Regions from separate parts of the Alicyclobacillus sp. SO9 genome, predicted to be linked through region 1. Evidence: riboswitches for the same ligand, from Rfam matches in the RefSeq annotation. Region 1 holds a riboswitch; each other region holds the start of a gene.
What was found. Region 1 has a riboswitch for cyclic di-GMP ahead of GI364_RS24080 (hypothetical protein). Riboswitches for the same ligand answer to the same signal wherever they lie in the genome.
Positions count from the first base shown of each region.

Region 2: another riboswitch for cyclic di-GMP. It lies ahead of GI364_RS06305 (fatty acid desaturase); the one in region 1 lies ahead of GI364_RS24080 (hypothetical protein).
Region 3: another riboswitch for cyclic di-GMP. It lies ahead of GI364_RS04460 (methyl-accepting chemotaxis protein); the one in region 1 lies ahead of GI364_RS24080 (hypothetical protein).
Region 4: another riboswitch for cyclic di-GMP. It lies ahead of GI364_RS08210 (GGDEF domain-containing protein); the one in region 1 lies ahead of GI364_RS24080 (hypothetical protein).

Region 1 covers NZ_CP066339.1:5,150,415-5,156,641, forward strand. The annotation lists gene istA (IS21 family transposase) at 1-915, opposite strand, end outside; gene GI364_RS24070 (RNA polymerase sigma factor) at 1,273-1,776, opposite strand; gene GI364_RS24075 (arginase family protein) at 1,984-2,820, opposite strand; gene GI364_RS24080 (hypothetical protein) at 4,060-4,746, opposite strand; cyclic di-GMP riboswitch class I at 4,965-5,053, opposite strand; gene GI364_RS24085 (glutamate decarboxylase) at 5,223-6,227, shown strand, end outside.
Region 2 covers NZ_CP066339.1:1,424,440-1,430,666, forward strand. The annotation lists gene GI364_RS06285 (MFS transporter) at 1-341, opposite strand, end outside; gene GI364_RS06290 (glycosyltransferase family 2 protein) at 513-1,730, opposite strand; gene GI364_RS06295 (MBL fold metallo-hydrolase) at 1,886-2,572, shown strand; gene GI364_RS06300 (Cof-type HAD-IIB family hydrolase) at 2,683-3,450, shown strand; cyclic di-GMP riboswitch class I at 3,546-3,632, shown strand; gene GI364_RS06305 (fatty acid desaturase) at 3,877-4,881, shown strand; gene GI364_RS06310 (glutathione peroxidase) at 4,963-5,451, shown strand; gene GI364_RS06315 (hypothetical protein) at 5,637-5,936, shown strand; gene GI364_RS06320 (glutaredoxin family protein) at 5,923-6,210, opposite strand.
Region 3 covers NZ_CP066339.1:997,794-1,004,020, forward strand. The annotation lists gene GI364_RS04445 (RNA polymerase sigma factor) at 804-1,151, shown strand; gene GI364_RS25320 (sigma factor-like helix-turn-helix DNA-binding protein) at 1,138-1,248, shown strand; gene GI364_RS04455 (G1 family glutamic endopeptidase) at 2,207-2,896, shown strand; cyclic di-GMP riboswitch class I at 3,086-3,187, shown strand; gene GI364_RS04460 (methyl-accepting chemotaxis protein) at 3,299-4,984, shown strand; gene GI364_RS04465 (GyrI-like domain-containing protein) at 5,209-5,688, opposite strand; gene GI364_RS04470 (helix-turn-helix transcriptional regulator) at 5,798-6,227, shown strand, end outside.
Region 4 covers NZ_CP066339.1:1,830,815-1,837,041, forward strand. The annotation lists gene GI364_RS08200 (bifunctional DNA primase/polymerase) at 91-1,275, opposite strand; gene GI364_RS08205 (hypothetical protein) at 2,052-3,056, shown strand; gene GI364_RS08210 (GGDEF domain-containing protein) at 3,401-4,336, opposite strand; cyclic di-GMP riboswitch class I at 4,403-4,486, opposite strand; gene GI364_RS08215 (TetR/AcrR family transcriptional regulator) at 4,508-5,086, opposite strand; gene GI364_RS08220 (TetR/AcrR family transcriptional regulator) at 5,838-6,227, shown strand, end outside.

The DNA of each region.
Region 1 (6,227 bases):
GGCCTCAAACAGGGACTGGCGCGAGCCCTCCAGCTTTTGAAATGGTTTCTCATTAAGCTGTGCCAACAACTCTCGAATCGTCTCGTTGATCTCTGCAATACTGAAAAATCTCCGTTTGCGGAACACCGCTAATATCCAACGCTCAGCCAGTTGCACACCAAATTCCCCTTTGGCCTTGTCCTTCGGCGTATAGGGCCGTGCTGGAAGAGCCGCACAACCGTAGTGCGATACCATCTCTTGATATGAGCGATTAAGTATAGGTTCATAGCGGTCGGCTTTCCTGACACCGGCTTTGAGATTATCTGGCACGACAAGCCGCGGGACACCCCCGAAAAACTCAAACGCATGCACGTGGCCTTTGATGAATGATTCCACGTCTTGTGCAGGGTGTGCCTCAACGTAGGTGTAGTTACTTGCGCCGAGCACCGCCACGAATATTTGAGCCGTCAGAATCTCGTCGGTTTCTCGGTCGATAAAAGGAACAGTGGGACCGGCGTAGTCCACGAACATCTTTTCCCCAGCAAGGTGGATTTGGCGCATGGCTGGATTGAGTTTCTTCCTCCAGAGTCGGAAGCGCTCACAAAACTGGCTGTATTGGTAGCCGTCTGGATTTGCTTGCTTGTACTCCATCCACAATAGTTGTAATGTGACACCCTTGATTCTGAGCTCGTTGAGAACTTGCGTCCATTCGGGTTCGTCACAATTGCGCGGACGCCCTTGGGGGATTGGAAAAAGGAGAGAATCCAATTGATTCTCATCCATGTCCGTGGGTAGTGGCCACGAAATTCCGGCAGCTGCAGCTCGAGTGATGATCTTTGAGACCGTACTGCGGGAGAGTGAGACACTTGAAGAAATGGCACGCTCACTGAGTTTTGCTTGCACATGCAAGCGTAAGACTTCTTGGATTTTTCGCATTGGTGTCCTCTTTCTGGCCAATGGTGACAGCAGCCCCTCTCAGTCCAAAGATGCAGACTGATTTCTAGAGCGAATGATGTCGACCTGCCTCGGAATTTGGAACCAACGCTACGGGGAGGAGACTTTCAAACAGGTGGCCGTGATTAACCGGAATCCCTGGCTACGACTTTCCGGTTTGAGTGGCCTACGATTTACCGGATTAGGTGGCCGCGACTTTCCGGAACAACAGGCCGCCATTTACCGGATTGGGTGGCTTTTTTGCTCCGGAATACGCACTTCTGACATCTGCAGATTAGATAGGGTGTATAACTCTGGAAAATCATCGTCAACAGAGTGCTTGTTCTTAGCCATGGTGAATCACCTCCCACGCATATTCGTCATTATTTCCTTAAGCTTCAGCACTGCACGATGATCAGTCATCTTAACCTTTCCTGAAGACCATTTCAGCACTCGCGCCGTTTCTTGTATTGATACCTTTTCTATATGTCTTAGAACAAAAACCTGCCGATGCGCAGCCTTTAATTTTGTCATTGCTTCCTCAAGAACCAGACGCGTCTCTAGGTAACTCAACTTGTCGTCCATCACTTCTAGCGTGTTCTGACGAAGGAAGTTTTCTTTCCTTTGTTTCTTGCGTAACACATCATACATATAATTGCGGGCAATGCTTAGAAGCCAGGTTTTGGGACTAGAGTCCTGTCGAAATCCATTCCATGACCGAATTGCACGAATAAATACTTCTTGAACCACATCATATGCATCCTCGGAGTTACCAAGGGTATAGCGTGCAAAGCGATATAAATCATGGCGATACAAATCATACATGTCCTTTATCGCGTCGCGTTTATCAGCATCTGACTGCAACTATTCAGCCACTCCCTTGATTCACTTCTTTAATTAGACGTTTTTATGCGTGATTGGTAACAGTTGAACAGCAATATTCATAAAAATAGCCAGTGTATTTCCCCAAACACCGGCTACAAACCTATGTATACCTATATTTCCCAGGCCAAATCTTTCTAATGGAGTTTTTTACGGTTCTTGGTCATTTCTGCCCGTTAGCGACATATCTCAAACGATTTCCTCAATCGCTCTCGTAATCACATCTAATGTCTGACTGTCTCCATACTTCGGGTCGTAAGAAACGATGGTACATGCAGATATTATAAAACGCTTCTTGATTTTTCTGATTATATGTATTACATCTTCAAGAGTTAATCCGTCTTTTTCTTGATAGCTATTTGCTTTGGCTACCGAGGGGTCAAAAACATCTATGTCTAAGTGTAAATATACCTTGTGTACTTTCTTAATCAGTGACTCTAATGCAGGCGTAAGTATGTCGGCTGTTTGCTCCCGGATTTGTTTTGATTCTATTAGTGTCGTGTTTGTTTTGATGAAGTTTTCTGTTTCCTTGTCAGAAATATTACGACTACCTATATGGATGGTTTTATTTCCCTCTATTGGAGCAAAACCTTCAATGGCAGTACACATACTCCTCCAGCATAAGCCTAAACTCATGGCTAAACCCATGCCATCTAAAAAACCGCTTGTTGTTGTTTCTGGAGTATTCATGTCTGCGTGGTTGTCTAGCCAAATTATCCCTATCTCAGAACCAAGACCCGCAATAATTCCAACACAGCTATTACAATTCCCTGATAAAATAAAGGGGAATCTTTTCTGCAAAACACATTGTCTGACTCTTTCCGAAAGTAATTCGTTAAGGCGAAAAGAATTGCTGATTTCTGGAGTAAAATCCGAGTCATTCTCAATTGAATCAAAGAAGACTCGATGTCCTCGGTTTTTGATTTGTTCAACTAACCCATTTTCGACGAGGTAACTAGGTCCTCTGCCCATTCGGATATTTTTATACCCTGAATCGTATGGAACCGTTAAAATTTCTACTTCCATGGTAAGCCACCACCCCGTGTTATATATGTCGTTGTCAATCCACCTAGAAAGAGCAAGTTATTCCTGAATTATGCTACCCCTTAGCACAGTAATAATTTTAAGTCCATACTGTATATTCATGCAGTGCTACGGGGATTTCCCGAACAGGTACGGTCCTCATTCACAAAGCTCCGAGAGGGACCAGCGAGAACGTGAATCCAACGAGCACGCCAAGGAGGGTAATTCCCAGCGCCCATTCGTACAGCCTCTGTTGTTTGTTTGCAGCGGGAATCGCAAGTCCGACTCCTTGTCATCCATATCACCCCCTGGACTTCCAAGACACAACGGATATTGCTCCAGCACAATACGAAAAAACAGCCCTTTTATAGCATCTCGATGCATGAATTTTAGATACCATTTCTGTAGTTTTAGCAACTCAGTCTGCTATGAGATGGGAGGATAATCTTTACTAAATGCCTCGTTAACCACATTTCCATTTTATAGAACGAACGAATAAATATCGATATTTGAACACAAAATCTCTACCTGTACTCACTAGAGACTCGCGACAATCAATTAAGTCATACAAAAGAAACCCCAGGGCACAGGATTGTACCATGAGGTCAAAGAGTTACCAATTTATTGTCTGGTTACCAACTTTATTGTTCGTGATCACTACAAGGCACTAACCGCCTCCCCAATGACCTCCCAGGCATGCCTGGCAGCCAATTCTTGCTTGGCTGGGACGCTGTAGACTAAGTAAACGGGATCGAACAAGAAGATAAGCGGGTGAATTTTAGTTGCTTTTCATGGTGATAAACTCCAATAATAGGCGGGCGACCAGTGAGATGGGAAGTACTCACGCAGGCTACCAACCCAAGGGTATTTGTTCCCACCCACGTTGTTAGTGATCCCGTTGCGCCCTATTACCCACGCTCCACCCTGCCCCTCCCCGGATTAGTGGCCAGCGGCGCATCCCACCACGGGTGCAATAGTGATCCTTTTGCTCCCTAAGACAATGGCACGCGTCACCTTAGTGATCAGCGGGATCCCTATCACAGATACCAGCCTGATAATAGGGCATGCATTGATCCCTATTATCAGGCCGTTGCTGCCGCGCGACCGGCATTAGTGATCGTTTGTGACCTTATTATTTCGGCATCCGCATGGTAGTGATCTTTTCGATCACTATCTCAAAAGGGTTCGGCCAATAAGGCGCTTTCGGATCACTAAAATCCTGAAATCCTAAAATTCTATCATTTATCTAACCTGTTGCTCATTCGCTGATGTTGACGCCTTTGCCACAAACTCATGAATCACTTTGTTTAGTCTCCCGTTTTCGTTCAGGGACTCTTGATATTTCTTCTCCAAATGCTGGTGCTTTACGTGTTGGTCGCGCAGCTGCACTTCCAATTGCTGCTCCCTCGCTTCACTCTTTTGTCTGTATTGGTTGAAGTCCAGAAGCAGTTGCTGATTTGTCAGTTCCCGTTCTTGAAGGGTGTCCTGCAACTTTTGCAGTTTTCTACCCTGTTCCGCTTTATATGAATTAAACTCATTCAGAAGTTGGTCGTGCTGACCTTTTCTATGAGATATGTCGTCTTGTGTTTTGCTAATTTCTTCAGAAAGACTTTCGATTTTGTTCTCCAGAAAGGATTTGTCTTTGATGAGTTCTTGAATTGAGGCGTCTTTGTTGAAAATTGCGCGGTGGTCTTCTTGCAGTTTTGATTGAAAGGTTCTTCTGGATTCAAACAGCTCTTGAATTGCCTGTGAGACTTTGGTTTCCACTGAATCAATGGTTTCCATGGTTCCCGCTACTTCAATAATGCCGTTTGAGACACCTTCTGACACACTTTCCTTTTTAATTCTTGCGGGTCTTTCCACGCTCTCGTTCGTCTTTTCCTTTTCTGTACTAGTTTGATTTGACTGCAGCAACTTCATTAATTTCATCGTCATACACCTCGCGACAAAAGCTTATATTTTCAAATCTCCCCTTTAGCCCTGTTGTTTGTACGTAAATGATTGCGGCTTCACTTTCTCTATATTCCGTGCTTCCGCAACACTATATCACCCTACCTCAATCCAATGAATCCCTCCCTGCATAGACAAGCCCATAAAGACAAAGCAAACCCGTCCTGTGTCCCGGACGGGTTGATTATCCTCCAGAGACGAGCAACTGGCTGGCCTAGCAGTTGTTCTGCCGTAGCCCCTGTAGTTTTGCGTCACCATCGTTTCCAATGGGTTGCCTTTTGGTCAATCTTTCACATCGGAGTTGAATTTCCAAGTTGTTCCTTACATTCTATCAAAAACGACAAGATACGACAACCCAGACTTTAGATGACTCATTCGCTGATTTGACACTTCTGCAATACGTTGTACTTTGTACCTCAGCCGAATATAAATGGCTCAGAAGGGAGTTGACTCACATGACAGCCTTGTACGATTCTTCAGCCGATGAAAACAGAGGAGAATACGATTCCTTCATTCCCTTGGATTTTCACCTGAAAGTCCCAAAGTACAGTATGCCTGAGGATACACACGATGAACAAACAGTCTATAAGCTCATACTGGACGAACTCATGCTGGACGGCAGAGCGCGTCAGAATCTTGCTACATTTTGTACGACGTGGGAAAGCAACGAGGTCCGAAAATTGATGGACTTAAGTATTACGAAGAATATGGTGGACAGAGATGAGTATCCTCAAACAGCTGAGATTGAAAGGCGTTGTGTACATATTCTGGCAGACCTATGGAACTCTCCGCAGGCATTAAGTACTATCGGAACATCCACAACCGGCTCAAGTGAAGCGGCCATGTTAAGTGGATTAGCGTTTAAATGGAAATGGCGGCAAAGACAAGACGACAACGGGGATGCAAGCGGACAACCGAATTTAGTGACGGGATCGGTACAGGTATGCTGGCAAAAATTCGCAAAGTATTTCGATGTAGAACTGCGTGAACTGCCAATGGAAGAAGGCCGCTATACGCTTGATCCGGACAAAGTGGCTGCAGCTTGCGATGAAAATACCATTGGCGTAGTGACCACATTGGGATTAACATTTACGGGACACTACGATGACGTCGAATCTGTCAGTAGTGCATTGGACAAATTGCAGGCCGAAACGGGATGGGACATCCCAATTCACGTTGACGCTGCCAGTGGAGGTTTTATAGCCCCTTTTTTACATCCGCAGCTAAAGTGGGATTTTCGGTTGCAAAGGGTGAAATCCATTAACGCCTCAGGACACAAATATGGGTTAGCCCCCCTTGGCGTCGGTTGGGCTGTCTGGCGGGAAGCCGAGGACTTACCCGAAGACCTCGTATTTAACGTCAATTACCTAGGAGGAAGTATGCCGACGTTTGCATTGAATTTTTCAAGACCAGGAGGACAAATCGTTGCCCAATACTACAATTTCCTGCGTCTCGGAAGG
Region 2 (6,227 bases), 1.5 Mb from region 1:
TAGAAGATGACAATGACTATCATTGCAAGAAGAGGTTGATGAAGAAAATAGAACAACAACCAAGCTAAAGCTGCCCCGGGAAGACAGATGGCTACATAGATTTTTCGGCGGAAACCAGGTTTCGTTGTGTGGTCGCTGAGCCATCCAGCTAATGGGTTCATAATCAATCCCAAGAGTCCTTCAAGGCCCAAAATTAGTCCAATGAGAGGCTGCGAAATGTGAAGATTCTGAAGCATCGGGCTCGTGAACACCTTATTTGCCCCATATCCTACATTGCGGCCAAGACCTGCCATGCCCAACAAGTGGATAGTACGTGATTTAAATGTTTTTTCTTTTGACACCCATGCAACCCCCTCATTTATCTGTATCTTGCTTATTACACCTATCCTACTTTTCTTTCATTAATCTTGCGTTGAGGTTTTCTTAAGGCTTTGTAAAACCAGGTGCTAACGTGGAAGTTTCAGGGTCTATCCGCGCAACTCAATATCCGGTCCAAACAAAAGGTCTATTGCCTATTTTTGCTTTCTTAGTTCACGCAGTGAGTAAAATGTGTCCCTCCAGCGAATACCTCCGTTTACAGCAGTAAGCATTGCAGCTCGTACGAGAATGCAACATAAAACTGGGGCTGACAATGGGACTGTGATGGACCACAATGCGGACACACCGCTGTACTTTCTTGTCATGTAAAACAAGTAGGTTTCCATTGCCCAGGCCAAGGCGAAAATACCTCTTGTCCATCCGGCAGACAAAATTGTACCAACGGCAGGCCCACTATAGAATAGAAGCATGGCTGCCATTGCTGACGAAAAATACCAATACCTATAGTGAAAAGGTGCCAAAGCGTTTTTTTCGAGCCCCAGTGTCATTTCAGACAAGGTTTTGTACCACTCAACGGACAGAAGATGTGTACCGCCTGCAAACACCTGCTTAAAACCAGCTTTCTTTATGACGGAGCCAAGCGCTAAATCTTCATCCGTCCGCATTGCCACGCTGCGGTGTCCGTCTACGCTGTCATAGGCTTGTTTTTGAATGAGATTAAAGGCCCCTATACCTACCGACGCAGATGAATGAGAAGAATCTGCATTTTGCGGCCTAAAGGCTAGAACCACGTTGTACAGAAAGAAGTAAACTACAGACCGCAGCCAAAATCCCTTTGCAATAATACGCGGTGATAATGCTAAATGAGTTATGTTTCTTGTTGTGACATACTTCATTGCAGTTTCCACTGCATCACGCGTAAACGCCACATCGGCATCCGTGAACAGAAGCCACTTTCCGTTCGCTTGCCGCGCAGCTGTCCACAAAGCGTATGTCTTTCCCAACCAGCCTTCCGGGAGTGTTGTATTGTAAATGACTTTTAACTGGGGCCAATTGTGCGAGGCTTCCTTTAAGACACGTCGTGTATTGTCAATTGATCTGTCGTCGACTACGATGACTTCCAGGTTTGCCCAAGTTTGCTCTCGCAGGGAAGATAGTGTGTGGGGAAGATTCTGTGCCTCATTTCTTGCCGCTAGTATGAGGGAGACTTTTTGGGAATAGAGACGGTTTTGGTCGTCCTCAGCGCTGGAGCCGGACAAGTCCAGAGCTGCTCTCGAAGGCTGTTTACAGTCCCATTCAGCTGACACATGACTATTTTTGAGAGCAACAGCTCTTTTCAGTCCTGGAAAAGATAGTATGGTAAAAATCATCCATGCTGTGAGAGTTGTTGCAGCAAGCAACCAGAGCCACATCACGTTTCGTACCCCCGTCCTTTGTAGACTTATTGTAGCGTATTCTTTCACACGGTGGTAATCTCGTTTTTTGATTTGGATTCGATACTTTCGGAGTTTACAATAGATGAAGAATTTGAAGGATAGTCTTGCAAGAAGGGGAGGAGAGGTAAGCTGTGAAAAGGATTGTTGATGGAATTGCGCTGCTGGATTTGTCCTTGAACTTCGGCGACAGACAGATGGTTATTCATCCAACGCTGTTGTGGGACAATGACGAGGCAGTACTTGTCGACACTGGCTTTCCCGGGATGTTGTCTGACATCAAGACGGAGATGGACCAGGCCGGAGTGCCTTTTGACCGACTGAGAAAAATCATTTTGACACATCAGGATTACGACCACATTGGCGGATTGCCTGACATTATCAATGCGTTGGACCATACGGTAGAAGTGTGTGCACATAAGGACGATGCGCCTTATATTGAGGGAGAAAGACTTTTAATCAAGCACGACCCGTCCCGTGGTACACCTCCTCAAGCTAAGGTAAATACCTTACTTCAGGATGGAGAACTACTCTCTCTGCTGGGCGGGTTGCAAGTTATCTTTAGTCCAGGGCATACGCCTGGACACATAAGTCTGTATCACCCAGAGAGCAAGACCTTGATTACAGGGGATGCTATTGTTTCCGAAGAAGGAAAGTTGTTGGGTCCCAACGAAAAGTTTACACCAGATATGTCTCTGGCCTGGAAATCGATTGCAAAGTTCACAGCATTTAACGTGGAAACAGCCTTGTGTTATCACGGCGGCGTGTGTAATGAGGATGTTAATAAACAGTTTGCTGACCTTGCACAGGCGCATAGTTAATCTCGTTTACGCAGCCGGAAACACTCAGTACAGTCACAGTACCACGGAACTTATATCGTTTCGTGGTACAATTTTGAACGGAGAAAATACTATTGCAAGGGTGGACGCATTTGATAAAAACCGTGTTTTTTGATATCGATGGTACCCTGGTAAACTGGCAAGGGAACCTGTTGCAAAGCACGAAGAGAGCCGTTTTGCAGTTAAGAGAGAATGGCGTTACTCCTGTCATTGCATCCGCCCGTCCTGCTTTTAACATTTACGGATTGATGCAGGAACTTGGAATTGCTTCGTATGTAGCCCTTAACGGCAGCTTAGTGGTATACGAGAACGAGACGATTTATCGAAGTGTGATTCAGTCGTCAACTGTGGATGCGATACGTAAGTTAGTGCTGCAACAGAGTGATTCATTGGTGACTTGTACATCAGATGGTTTCGAAATTGCCAGTCGTGACAGAACGGACATATTGGAAAATTACATGCGCAAATGGGATATGAGCAAGGAGTGTGCCGGCGGTTGCGAAGGGGACGTTCTGCAGCTCGAAGTGATGTGTTCTTCAGAGGGAATTCGTCTGTATACAGAGGGAAACCGACTTGATTTTTATCCGTGGGGGTCTAGAGAAGATGCTTTCAACGCCGTGAACAGGGGAATTTCAAAGGCCTCAGGGATAGAAAAGCTGCTGGCCGTTCTCCATCAGGACAGGTCGGAAGCTGCTGCATTTGGCGACGGCATCAATGACATTGAAATGATGTCAGCAGTGGGTATCGGCGTAGCCATGGGAAATGCGGTCGATGAATTGAAGCACAGGGCCAGTTTTGTAACATTGGATGTAAATGAGGGCGGTATAGCTCACGCACTTGAGAAACTGGGACTTATATAGGTCTGAAGCCAAGTGTGTCCAACAGAGTTGCATGGAAAATACCTGTCGTAGTATTTTGTTAAATTTTCTAGTAAGATGAACACATTAAGAGGAACAGATAGAACGAGCAAACACACCGAAAGGTATGGACGCAAAGCCACGGGTCTACAGGTATCACTGCCCAGGACAGCCGGGTTGCTCCCCTTACACAAGCCAACGGATAAATATCCGTGAAGAAAATTCCTAAAAGACATTCGTTCCTTAGTCGTGATGAACTCACGCTTATAGTACTATAAATAGCACAGTCTAACTCTCTTTCCCGATTATGTTTGTGACGATACCAGAGTCATAAGTGACCGATGGGATACGCCTGTTTGTCGGCTTTTTACGGACAACGAAGAGATGCAGTGCATAAGTTAACGCAGTAATTCAAGTGAAAGGTAGATGATGAGCATTCAAGGGAACCTAAATAATTGGAAACGGCAGATTGCTCCTTTCGAGCAGTGTCATCGTGGAAAGAGCTTGTGGCAACTTGCAACGACAATTATTCCCTTTTTTCTGTTATGGTACCTTGCCTTTGAGAGCCTAGCTGTCTCCACCGTTCTCGCATTATTGCTTACGATTCCAACTGCGGGATTTGCTGTGAGGACGTTCATTATTTTTCATGACTGCTGCCATGGAGCCTTTTTTAAGACAAGAAGAGCCAATGCGGTTGTAGGAATCTTAACGGGACTTGTTGTGATGTTTCCATTTTACCGTTGGAAACGTGAGCATTCAATTCATCATGCCACCAGCGGGAACTTGACGAGAAAGGGAGTCGGGGATATTTGGACACTCACAGTGGATGAATACGCTGCGGCTTCTCCGCGGCGTCGGTTGGCTTACCGGCTCTATAGAAATCCCCTGATTCTCTTTGGTTTGGGCCCCTTCTACATGCTGTTAGTTAACTATCGATTTAACAAAAGGAATGCAGGGGTAAAAGAGAGAGTAAATACCTATGCTACAAATGCGGTACTGCTACTCATCATTGCCATCCTTGGCTCCGTATTAGGATGGAATCGGTTTTTAATTGTGGAAGGGCCTGTTTTGTATCTCTCAGGTATGCTAGGAATTTGGTTGTTTTATGTTCAGCATCAGTTTGAAACAACGTACTTTGAACAAGAAGACAATTGGAGCTTTTTTCAAGCAGCGATGCACGGAAGTTCCTTTTACGATTTGCCTAAAGTATTGAACTGGATAACTGGAAACATAGGTTACCACCATATCCACCACTTGAGTTCACGGATACCTAATTATAATCTTCAGGATTTGTATCGAAGTGACACAGCGTTTCAACAGGTTCCACGTGTCGGGATAAGATTGAGTTTTAGAGCTTTGGGATATCGGTTATGGGATGAAAAAAAGAAGCAGTTTATTAATTTTAAGAATGTTAATAAATTGTTAAAGGAGTAAAATAGTATACATGCAATTGTTTATGCTCGATATTATATCGAGCTTTTTTTGAATCCATATTAATGAGGAGGAGCTCCTACCATGACCGTGTATGATTTCGCCGCCAACCGGATTGACGGAAGTGAGCAGTCCCTAGCCGACTATAGTGGAAAAGTCTTACTGATTGTAAACACAGCCAGCAAATGTGGGTTCACCCCGCAATACGAAGGGCTGCAGGCGATCTATCAGTCTTATCGTCAACAAGGTTTTGAGATTCTTGGGTTTCCATGCAATCAATTTGGCAAGCAAGAACCTGGGAACAGCACTGAGATTCAAGAATTCTGTAGTCTAAATTACCAGGTGAGTTTTCCGATGTTTGAAAAGATTGATGTCAACGGTGAGGAGGCTCATCCACTCTATCGCTATCTTAAGTCCAATGCTCCAGGTATACTTGGCAGTGAGAGGATTAAATGGAACTTTACAAAGTTTCTGGTCAATCGTGATGGGCATGTGGTCAAGCGCTACGCCTCGGCCGTCAAGCCTGCCGACATGGGATTAGACATCGAGAAATTGCTTAAAGCGGGTAATTGAGAATTCTGCATCGGCATCTGGGTTATCGCCAAAAAATATCGACTATCCTTCAACTCCTCGAACCAACTGCAACTGGTCAGCTTAATTTGTTTGGACACGGCCCTTGAAGACACCCCTTGCGGATAAATCATGAAGACAAGGCTCATACTCTGCGTAGTAATCACAAAGTATGAGGAGGGGGTCCCATGGCCGATGGGTCAAATATCAACTTCAATCCGCTTGGAGTTACACGTCTGGACGGAGATACTGACATGAAGTTGGTCCACGATAAATACGATGTCTATGTCAACGCTGACTTTGTCGGAAGCAAGGTTCTGCTCAGCGCGGCAGAGTCTGCGGATGATATTTCATCTTATCTTACGCAAGCAGGCTTTAACGGTTTCTCCGCGACTTTGCGCGGAGACCATTTTCATCTCGAAGTCGATTCAGAGGAGAAAGCTGATGAAATGAAAAATCAGCTCAATGTATACCTCAATCTTCGCTGAGTTTCCATCCTTCCATTTGCAGCAAAGATGCAATGGCTTCCGGATTATACCCTCGAACAAACTGTTTACCGATGATTGTGACAGGTGCTTCCAAAGTGCCTGTCTGTTTCATCAACTCTTGGGCAGCGTTCTCTTCGCGAAAAATGCTGATTTCGCGAAATGGCACTCCCAACCGGTTCAGAAAACGCTTTGTCAGCACACATCTCGTACAGTTCGTTGTCGTATACACTGTAACAGGGCTTTGTTTACCAACTGTGTCAGCTATCATGGGCATTTCAGTGCCTCCTTTAT
Region 3 (6,227 bases), 1.0 Mb from region 1:
AGAGTGAACTCTAAACTGGTAATAGGGATATATACTATTTGTATTCACCGATACATGCTGATTTGACGCCCCCACAACTCTGACTTCCATGAAATTCGCAGGAACTTGTATTCCAACATTTATCAGATCACTTGAGTGACTACTTTTCGTAGCCCAAGTTGTGAAATGAATGATAAGACTATTATTATTACCAAGTAATAGCCAGTATTGCTTAGGATTCTCCTTAGATAAAGTTTTTATAAAACCAAATTTGGTAACGTCATTGCTGTTTTTCCCCTCTTTAAACCGGCCATCATTAGATGACAGATCTACATCACTGAGGCGTTGTTTGCTAATTTTAAATGGGTAATTGCCTCCATGAAGTGATTTCGTAGAGACGCAAATTGAATAGCTATTGGTCGGTATATCGATTAAAGAGGACAACTTGGGAAGCTTCCCTGATTTTTGAGAACTATCCTGTGTTACAGAATTGGAGTATCTGGAATAGAGAGTGCCTTTGCGGTGTATTTGTGTTGTATTCCCGCATCCAACTAATACTGAGCAAATGGTTATCGCGGTACTGCTTAATAATAAAGTACGTTTTGTATGCAATTAAATCTCCCCTTGGTACGTACTTTTTACATGACGAAATATAAGGACTTGGTGTTACATGCAGAGGATAAATAAACCTTCTTATCGTTCATAGAAAGGTGGATGTCGGGAGAAACCGAAGGTCTGGATGTGGAATCGAACGATATGAGTTGGACGCTGTGTTTACGCGTGTAATTAGATGGAGATTCATTCGTCTAGACCATTGAGGTGAAATGATGGACGTAGATGAAATCGAAGAGTGGTTTCGGTGTTATGCCGATGACGTAAAGACGTTTCTCGTTTATTACCTTCGGCGGACGGATGTTGATGACTTGGTACAGGAAACATTTATTCGAGCTATGGGAGGACAAGTACAATTTCGGCGGCAAGCTAATCCAAAGACATGGTTACTTGCCATTGCTCGAAATCTTGCTGTGGATTTTGTTCGTACCCAGCAGTTCTCCCGTTACATCCGATATTCAGCAGGTAGATCTGATGTCTACGCAGCCATTGCCAGAGGATATTGCTTTGCTTCACGACCAAGTATCGGAGGTCATGCAGGCACTGATGGAAATCCCTAAGCAAAAACGAGAGATTATCCTCTTGCGAACGCTGATGGGGTTATCTGTTTCAGAGACAGCCTATCTTCTCGGCTGGACAAGAAACACATGCTGTTGAATTTGGCACAGACGTTCGATAAACAATTTTTAAAGGCAATTGGCAAATGAAAGTGGAGAAACACTACGATACGTAGTCAGGGGCGTTAAAATGAAATGAATCTCTATAATTGTCGGTTTTGTAGTTATAGCGATTGTACTTGTTTTCGGGATCTCGTCGTATTACATCAGTTGGGGACCCAATGCGGTTAGTCTCGTATCAACTTCTGTTCTAAAAGTCGAAGCTAAACAACACTCTAAGAATGTTACGCAGCAGTGGATTGTCGCCAGTGTTCAAGAGAGTCTGCATCCGTACTTAAAAATCTTTGTAAAAGACCCCAAAGTGTGGAACTTGATTCAGGTAGGAAGGAAGTATTATGCCAGTTTCGACAAACACAGAGACGGTAGATGGACTTTGGGTCAGATATCTAGGCTAGGAGATTCAAATTTTATAAGGTGACTCGGGCAGCAATTGAGATTCTATTGCGCACATAGGTACGTCTGTCTGAGATGGGATTTACCAGGCTACTAAGTACATAATTATGCAGAGCGCTGATACGGGGTTTCCGGTACTCTCGGGCTTATGCAATAGCCTCTCTTTCGAGAATTCAAGTAGAAAGAGGATAGCTTTGAAAGACAATAAGACGTATGAAGTGGTTTGAGACATTCGATTGGCGCTAATAAATACGCCCCGATATCTACTGCAACAATCGAGAAACGACGTACATCCCTTCAGAGTTCTCACTACAAATATGTTGAAAAATTCCTAAAAGCGGAATATCTTTGGATTCCGACTGCATATGTTTGGAATTGTTTCACAAATCATTCACTTTGGAGGGGAATTAATGATTCGAAAGACACTTGTTCAGGCTGCGATGACGACTGCTGTAGCTGGGGCCCTATGTATTCCTGTCACCACGTTTGCGGCAACAGAGGGAACCCATTACACTCATCCGGGCGTCGTCATTAAAAACACACCAATGAGGCGTGTACCCACCAACATTCGAACCCCAAACCTCGCAAGAAGGGTCCATAATCTTGGTTGGGCAGCATCCAACTGGTCAGGCTACGCAATTTCCGGGAGCACCTACAATGACATCACCGGTAATTGGACGGTTCCTACAGTCAAGAGATCCAGCGGTAACACGTACTCGTCATCCTGGATTGGCATCGATGGTTTCAACAACAGCAACTTGATACAAACAGGGACTGAACAGGATTATGTCAATGGTCATGCTCAATACGACGCATGGTGGGAGATTTTGCCGGCGGCGGAGACGGTTATTCCAACAATGGCTGTCAGCCCTGGCGACCACATGAGTGCGCATATTCACAATAACGGGAATGGGACTTGGACCATAACCCTAAAAGACTTGACCCAAGGTGAATCGTTTAGCACAACACAATCGTATTCAGGACCTGGTTCCTCCGCAGAATGGATTCAGGAGGCACCACAAATCAATGGCTCCATCGCGACCTTGGCCAACTACGGTGCCACAACATTCGATCCTGGCACGGTGAACGGTGGAAACCCCAGGCTCACTTCCTCCGATGGAGGCTATATGATTCAAAACGGTTCAGTGGTGTCGGATCCGTCTAACCCGGATTCCGACACGGATGGATTTAATGTCATCTTTGGATCAACGCAGCCAAGTGCTCCCCTATCTTAATTTGTATCAAGGTTCTATTTGAGACAGTAAAACTCCCCTGCGCAATACCGCGCAGGGGAGAATGGTAAGAGCTACAGCATGTGTCACTCTTGTGACTTTTATCGCAGATAAATCTTCTATTGTAAAAACCAAACAAATCTGTTTTGACAATCTGTAGTATTGCTTTCAGTATGTCAATGAAATTATTAAATATGTAAAGGGCATACCAACGGAAACGTTGGGGCGCAAAGCTGAGGGTCTACGGAATGGAAACCAATGGGAAACCCATTCTATGACAGTCTGGCCGCGATTGTAATGGGAGCGCCCTGCCTGGGGGTGCTTTTTTATTGCCGCTGTGTCGAGAATGGCGGGGAAAAAACTCCAGATGGAAACGACGTTTAAATAGAGATGAGGAGAAGGTTTATGACACTGACGCTTCGCAAAAAAATCATTGGCAGCTTCTTAATCGTAGCTATATTAAGTGGAATCATAGGCGTTATCTCTGTTTACTACAACCACAAGTTAGATGGATCATACTCAAACATTACAAATCGCGCTTCTGTCATATTGAACAATGCTACCAGAATGGAATACCTGTCTGAGCATGAAGTCAGTTTACTTAGAGAACACTTTGCAACGAATGCCCCCGATGATCAAAAGGGGATTCATAGCACCGCGCAACAATTAAGCCAGTTAGTAAAGAAAACGTTGCTCCTGAATCCAACGAAAACGAGTGTCACAAAACTAAATAAACTGGCAACAATGAACCAGAAATTTGTTGCTGAGTCGGACAACGTCTTTCAAATGTCCAACTCAAAATCTGCATTACAATATACGATAAAAAACAACCTATTCGAATACGGTGTAAACATGCGAAATGTTGCAGCCAGTGTAGCAAAAACCACTCAAGCGAACTTGAGCCATGCCAAATTGGTAAACCATCAGATATCCCGGAAAACGAATATTGTCGTTATATCTCTTACTATAGTTTTGTTTCTGATAGCTATTGCAGCCGGTGTGATTACGTCCACATTAATTACAACGCCGTTGCTCGCATTAATGAGAGAAACTGAAATAATGGCTGCAGGCGATTTGACACGTGATGATGTGATGATTAAGTCCAAGGATGAAGTGGGCTCTTTAGCACAAGCATTTAATAGAATGAAAAACAATTTAAGATCCATCATACAGAGCGTAAGTGAGTCCTCACAGCAGGTAGCTGCATCCGCGGAAGAACTTTCGGCAAGCTCTGATGAAACCAGTAAAGCAACAGAGCAGATCGCCGCTACCATCCAACAAGCTGCCGACGGTACTCAAAAACAGTCGCTGAACCTTGAAGAGGGAAAGCAATCTATTCTAGAAATGACGAACGGGATTCAGCACATTGCTGAAAACACGAACAATGTAGCCATATCAGCCGAGGATGCGAACCGCAAGTCTGTGACCGGAAATGAAGCCATTCAAACCGCTGTACAACAAATGAGCTCGATTCAAAATACCGTAACAGATTTGTCCAGCGTGGTGCAGCAGTTAGGTTCGAAATCTCAGGTAATTGGTGAAATAACTGATGCCATTACCAGTATTGCCAGTCAAACTAATTTATTAGCGTTAAATGCTGCTATTGAAGCTGCTAGAGCAGGAGAAAGCGGTCGAGGATTTGCCGTAGTAGCAGATGAAGTAAGAAAATTAGCTGAAGAATCATCTAAATCTGCAGAACAAATTGCGGCATTGATTAGGCAAATCCAAGATGGAACGAGTCAAGCGGTGTCCGTCACCGCAGCAACAGCTAGCCAGGTATCCCATGGTCTTAAGGCTGTCAATCAAGCAGGAGTATCATTCGAGGATATTGGATTCGCAGTGAGCTCAGTGAGTGAGCAAATTCAGAATGTATCGGCCGCAACCCAACAACTTTCCGCTGGGGCCGTTCAACTCAATGATGCTGTTTCGGAGATTGCTCAAATATCCGAGGTAACTGCTTCCGGTATGCAGACAGCGTCTGCGTCTACTGAAGAACAACTCGCCGCTGCTGAAGAGATTGGTGCTTCCGCATCTTCGCTTAGAGATATGGCAGAGCAGCTACAAGAATTGATTGGGCAATTTCGTATTTGAGAACGTATTAGAGAACGTATTAGAGAACGTATTAGAGAACGTATTAGAGAACTATCCACTCAGAATTAGTGGGTTAACTTTAGATATGAGGTCCGAAGCCATGCCAAACGGACACATCCTCCGGTCAAAATGAAAACCGGCTGCCTTGCGTTACAGCCGGTTGATTCTGGTTTGTTGCGGCATTGTTGTTACTTGGCTCCTTAGCGTTTGCCGACCTTTAGGTCTCATTGGGCTACAACCGGGATCCACATTTCACCAACGACAAGGTCATCCTGTCGTCCCGTCACAACGATTGTGTTTGGGCCACCCACATAGGCGTAGTTTTTGATTTCTGCCAAGGCTTGACCAAAGGCAATACCGGAAAGCGTATTATTTAATTCAGCAGCTGTCTCTGATTCTCCTTTAACAACTAGGTATTGCCCTTGTGGAAATTGAATAATTCTTGCGCCTTCTGGTGCAGATGACGTTGTCATGACACCAGCGTAATGCATCATCTTGCCATTCACCGCTTCATTGACAGCAAAAATGTAATCATTTGAGGCAATGGCTCTTAAACTCTCCAGTGTGCCATCTTGATCTGCGGCCTGCCAAAAATCCGCTTTTTCCTTGTTTAAACCAGCAAAGTCTGTGTAGTGACTCTTTAGCTCAGTTCCCAGTCCTACAACGGTGAAGCTGTCTTTTTCCTCTAAGGCATAATTGGCCATCGTTACAATCGTCCTTTCCGTTTGTATATCAAATGTCTTGTCTTCTTCATTTGATGGGTATAGGATAACCTTAAATTATGTCAGAAAACGATACTGTTTAGGAGTTCTGATGAAAAAAGTCGAACGTATCAATACCATCATGCGGTACATCAATAACCGGGCCCGCTTTACAATTTCTGAAATCATGCGGGAGTTTGACATCTCTCGCTCGACAGCCATACGAGATATCAAAGAGATTGAGGCCATGGGAATGCCGCTTATCGCCGAAGTTGGGAGGGATGGGGGTTATCTTGTCATGTGCAATTCCGTCCTCCCAGATGTTCGCTTTACCAACGATGAGATGAAAGCTCTTTTTATTGCGTTCATGGCTACAAGAAATCAACAACTTCCTTATCTGAAGAGTCGACAGTCTTTAGCCGAAAAGCTGCTCGGCCTAATTTCAGAAAACCAGCAGGATGAGCTTGTTTTGTTAAATGAGATCTTGGTCTTTGAAGGGACCAACCCGCATGACCCGGATTTGCTTGAACTCTCAGACCTTC
Region 4 (6,227 bases), 1.9 Mb from region 1:
CTTTTTATATAAGTTGATATAAAACAACAAAAGCAACCAGACTCTGATGGAGCCTGGCTGCTTTTGCGCCTCCTATCCATCCTGTACTCTCTATGACTCATACTTATTCATGTTCAGAATATGTATGCTGTATTTTCTTAGTACAAGTCGCTTTCCGTGTGGCTTGAGATGATTCACGACGTATGCCGCTGCCCGCAAGGTCGTATGATGACGTGTGCCTCTGGCTTCGATTCCAATCTTATAGGCGATCTCAACAGATTGCGCTGACCAGGAATCGTCGAGGTGTGTCTTGCGCTTCCTTGTCTTTTTTGCTTTTTCTTCCGGGACAAAATTGTCCAGCAACGTGCGTTCCATCGGCTGGATGCGCAAGTAATAATGGTAGGGGTCAGTGATTGGGATAAGTGTCAAAGGATCTACAAAGGTTGTGAATTTCTTGCTACCCCAATGAATACCGAGTAGCAGTTTGACTGCTTTCTTCAAGGGGAAGAATTCTACAACGACATCTTCCATCGGTACATCCGGATGGTCAGTGACGTAGGAGTGCAGGTTTTTGACCATGCTGTTTGGAATCAAGGAATCGATATACAGCGTGACATGATATCCCTTTGAGCCACTTCCTACTACATGGGGGGTCAACTTATGGCGTTTAAGAACTCGCACAATGGCTCTAGTGGTTTTCTTTGCTCGTGCTTCTGCGTCAGACGGTCCTTCGCCTTGTTGCGAAACCGCATCCACGTCGAAAACAATCACCTTTGTTCGCCACTTTCCCCTGGCCTTGATACCCACCGTATGGACACCAAGGAAATGTTCCTTCAGACGGTCAATGTTCAGTGGATTAGAAAACCATGGCCAACCGGTGGATTCTTCTGTTACGGTGAGCCATTCAGCCTTGAGTGGCAGGTGTTCCATCACAGTCCATTCGGTTCGGTTTGGGGCATATAGAGATAGCGTCTTCTCGACTACACCCTTGAGTAGATTCGTTGGACCAAAAAGCCGAGCATAGATCTCAGATAGTTTCTCAGGGCGTTGTGTCCATGGACTAATGGTCTGGTCTGGAAACATTTCCTTTTCGGCACTTATGGCCGACTCGGGTTTACGGACAGGCTTCATTTTTTGCTGGGGCAAGAGTAATTCCGCATGCGATCGAAGATGCGCTCCGGTTACACGGTTGAAGGTACGTTGGCAGATGGCACAATAGAAAGTTTTGTCTTTGAGTTTAGGCAAGAAGTTTGTTTCGAAGTCCTTTTGTGTGGGTAGCTCCTGATAAGTGGTCAATAGCATCGCCTCCTTTGTGCTAATGAAGGCATCATAGGGAAGGTCAGTGCGATAGCGCAAGTATTAGGGACTGGGACAGATAAAAGACGGTCTTTTTATATTTATGTCTTTTTCCACTTTGGAATGGAGCCGTAAATTCTGTACTACAATGGCTGTTCTCTTAGTCACGTCAAGGTATTGCAAGCAAATATGTGTTCGGTGATGTGAGTGGGAGAAATCTTGTAAGAAGGAGTGGGGAACATAATCTGCACTTACTCTATATTATAGGTGGCTTAGATGAGGCGTGGTCCTACTTCCTGATATTGAGGATGCATTAAAACCCATATGAGAGTCAAGGCTGCACGCAACTACCGGGCCATTCTGTCACCCAAGATAAAGTTGGTGCCCAATTGCTTGCTATCTCCTCTTAAAGGCGGAGAAGCTTTAGCACAAAGGGTTGATTTCACGCTAGCTACAAGACTTCGTTATAGGGTAGGTCGTCTCGCAGACTTTGCAGTTCATAAATGTACTCAGCACTATCGGACAAGACGAATAGGAGGGCTTAAAACTTTTGCACCACAGGTTCCTCCAAGGCCCTTCAGCCACGAGAAATGGCATCCTCCGTATCCTGTTCTACAGAGGCAAGGCACAACTCAGGAAGTATCCTAGCAAATATGAGGTGGAGGATTTTCATGGAAAATGAGCGAATTATGGCCTTGAATACTGGTATGAGCACTCAGCATGATAGCCTATCGTACCTCCGTGCAATTCCACATCTTAGAAGAGAGGGAGAGCTAATGGAAGATGTTATTTCAACCGCAGAACTGCAACTAGTCGAGCGTACGGCGAATTTTATGCAATTCGTACTCAGCATGCACGATTTTTCAGAAGCAGATCAAGAACCAAACGTCCATGAGAAAGGAAGTGTAGGTAGACAAGGAGAGAACTTCGCTCGTGCAGTGGAGATGGAATTGAAACAGTGCCCAACCTCCTTGACGCATCTTCAGTCCTTCATTGAACAAGTTCGTACGACATACTTACGCCTGTTTACTAACACAGAATTTCGAAAGGCCGCCAAGGTGCATGTCCATGTATGGATTATACTCGAGGGAAGACGAGGGGATCTGGAGGAGCAGCTCCAAGCGGCACTCGAGTATTCTATAGAGCGATTGCTTAGTGACCTGATGTCACCAGTTGGCGTTGAAGGTGGCACCCCGTCGTTTGAAGATGCTCCGATAGATGATGATAAGTTATTAGACTTCTATAGGAGATTGCCTGGTTTCGTTGGAATCTCTGATCACCTGGATACGGAAACAGACGTCAGTATCTCGAATCTACTATCCAGGCCGCTTATATCGCCAAATTGGTATCAACGTCAAGATGTCAGTAGCTATGATGATTTTGTGGACGAATTCATGGCATCTGACCTCTATGAAAGAATATCCGATAGAAACCTGGCCTTGTCGAGGACTCACTGGATTTCCATGAAGGAAGGCTTTGTTCAAACCATCGGAATTATGGAGTATCAAAGTAATTCCGCATTCACTCCGTTTAGGTGCCTTGTAGCTGACATCACCTATAGAGGAGCAGAAGGGCATGACTTCTATATATCATTAAAAAGCCCAATCTTTTCTGAGGCTAAAATGTTGGTAGGATCACCTGATGATCCAGTCGTTGAGTTGATTACCTATAAAGTGTTTCTGGCATATGCACAGGCTTTACAGAACGAAACAGGGGACTCGGTGGACATTGAAACGTTCGTCTCGGAGATTGAAAAGGAGCAGGACGAAGAGGAGGATTGAAACGAAGAAAAAGATTGGTAGCTGACGGCTTGGAGTGTCCCCATATTTTTCCTGATATACTGGATTTAACTATACAGAACAAATGCATGCCCCGATGAACTATTAGAAATAGAAGCTTACCATAACAACAAAAGCAACCAGACTCTGATGAGACCTGGCTGCTTTTGTGGCTCCTATCCATTCTGGCCGCCATATTTATCATTCTATTGATGTTCCGAATATTTATACTATATTCTTTCAGTACAAGTCTCATATGGAAATGTAATCAACGCACCACAAGCAATATTTCAGTCTCCATCTAGGCTTATCATCCGTATGCCATTGAAAATGAAATGACCTCTGATTCATCTTTCTCTCTGCTTCCGAGTATAGAGCCTGTGATCCGCAATTTGTAGGGAAACTTCCCAGTCTGTCTTATTGGGTTGCCACAGTTCACATCCGACGCTAACAGTAAATCGTTTGTTCTTAAACCAATCGGTGGCATATGAAGCTGCATGATCAGCTTCAATCTGGCCACTTTGCAGAACAAACATAAATTCGTCTCCTCCACCACGTCCATATAACCCTTTTGAACCAATATTTTGGATTAAGGTCTCTGCTACTTCAATCAATACAGAATCTCCAGTTGCATGCCCATAAGCATCATTTATCCCCTTAAAATCGTTGATATCTAATATACCGATAATAAAGTTTTCATCAATTCTTCTTGATAGTTTCCTGATTTCACTTATAAAACCTCTACGATTGTAAATCTGCGTGAGTTCGTCATGACGACTTTCATGTTCTGCAATACGCCTTAGCACAAGCATTTCTCCAATGAGAGAGACATGTGTCGCAAGAAGTGACATCAGTTCATCATTCGTCTCATCTGGCACCGTTTTTCTTCCAACAACAATGGCTCCGACGCATTTGCTTTGTATGATAAGTTTCCAGGCTCCGATATACCGTATTCCTTGTTCTGTCCATAATTTTTGCCAAACAGGAGAGATCTCGTTTACAGACAACCACCGATCAGGAATAACATAAGATTTTCCGGTGATCCACGACTTATTCAGCATCTTTGTTAGTTCTGCTGCGGAGTGATCAAGCCCCCACGGTTCATAGACTTTATCCTTTGCATCAGCATTCTGTAAAACAAATTGTCTCCGGTAAATAAACATTCCCGCATCCAAGCCAAATGTATTCTTTAACACGTTTGATACTTTTGAAAAGAGTGTACTGCCACGGTCGGCCGTAGCCCAGTCTCTCGATTCTTTGATGAGTTGTTTTAGATTATTCAACCCTCTATCCCCCAAATTAAAAGACACATCCCCCCATCCGAATGTGCCGTCATATTTATCTCTTGTAACGGCAGCTCGGCCGGCATAGCAAGCGCTGTAGCCCCGTGGCTTTGTGTCCCGCCCTTTCGGAACGGTTTACCTTTTCCTCGACAACGTAACCGAGTCATTCTATTACGCTTCAATACTATTCCAAAACTGAGCCCAAACCATTTCATATCGTTCTCGGAATACCTCTTCGCTGTAACGTTGCATTTCCCAAAACCAACCGTCCATCATGCAAAGCAATTGGGACGAAAGAGCATCACAATCCGCTTTCTTTAATTCCCCTCTTTCCATTCCTACCTTAAAGAGATTGCAGAGCAGTTTGTGTTCCTGTTCAACGACTTTCTTTAATTCTTCTTTTAGATTGATCTCAAAGAAGTCAGGAGGGAATAGCAACAAACGAATAAAAACTTTGAGTTGTGTGTAGTCTCTTAACTGAAACGCAATCACTTGATCAAGAAACTGCTTCAACTGATACTGAACTGATTCCCCAGTTATTTCAATATTTTCTGTTGCTAAATTCAGATGTTTCGTTAAGATGTCATTGTAAATATGTAGCAGAATATCTTCTTTACTTTCATAAAATGCATACAACGACGGAGCCTTGACCCCTACTTCGTTAGCAATTGCTTTCATAGTCATACCTTTGTATCCATTTTCTGCATAGAGCTTAGTTGCCGCCTGAATGACTTTATCTCTGGTGCTCATAAAAGTCTCCCATTTTCATCCTTACTAATATTCGTTAGGTTAAATGCATGATATCAGTCTTTTTAGATTTTTACAATCTTGTGGAAGAGGAAAGTATGCTTTCACTGAGATACACTAATACTTTATTCCTGAACTAAATATTCAAAATGATCCCGATGATACCCTTTCCGCTCTTTAACCCTCGTGAGGAATATAGATGCTACCGAAAACATTGACGAAGCCCTCAGTTTTGCCATAGAAAGAGGCTTCGTTCCTTCTGAAACACTCGTTTGGTCAACTCCAGCGTTGATATGTGTTTTGTTGTTCCGTCCGAATGCCACAGATATTCTCCATCATAGGCCAGGCCGCACAGCTTTTCGCATGAAGGGAAAGCTCTGAACGGGTGTTAGAGTCATTGCGCACATCGCCTCACCATCAGTTGAAATATCGACCTCCACTGAAGACTGTATGTCGTTCCACGAAAGCGACAGGATTTCCCACAGGCTCCTTCGCATAGGAGCAGCGTTCGCCCCAGGGGTATGTTTGAGTATAGGGGACATCGCTACTAGTTGACCATAATGGAGATATAGCAGATCCGCTGGAACCGAATACACCCTGCTGGAACATACATCCTGATATCGCTCCGCTTGACGGGAACATCATTATCCAAAAGACCTCAAAATAAATTGTTGTGGTGCAGTCGTTAGAACAGGCAAGTAAAGCTTGAATCTTCGGATTTTACTTTGACATATGGTTAGCGAACGCTTACCATATGGTCATGAAGAAATCACACGCTGACAGTAAAGAGAATGAAATTGTTAACGCAGCAATCCGATTGTTCTCCCGTAGAGGCATCGAGGGGACGAGTGTTCGAGAAATTGGACGGGAAGCTGGTGTTACGGATGCTGCTATATACAAACATTTTGAGTCGAAGGATAACGTGGCTCTTTCTGTGTTTTCCAGATATTCTGATCGATACTCAAGGTTAGTCGATTATTATCGCCAATTGGAAAGCCCTTTTGAAGATCGACTGAATCAAATGATTGTAGATATATTGGAACAACATGATAGAGATCGCTTTGGTCTGCTCTTACTGGGGCAAAGACATGAGATATTTGCTCGTTTGGGAACCACGCATCGTTTTCCAATTATTGCTATGACT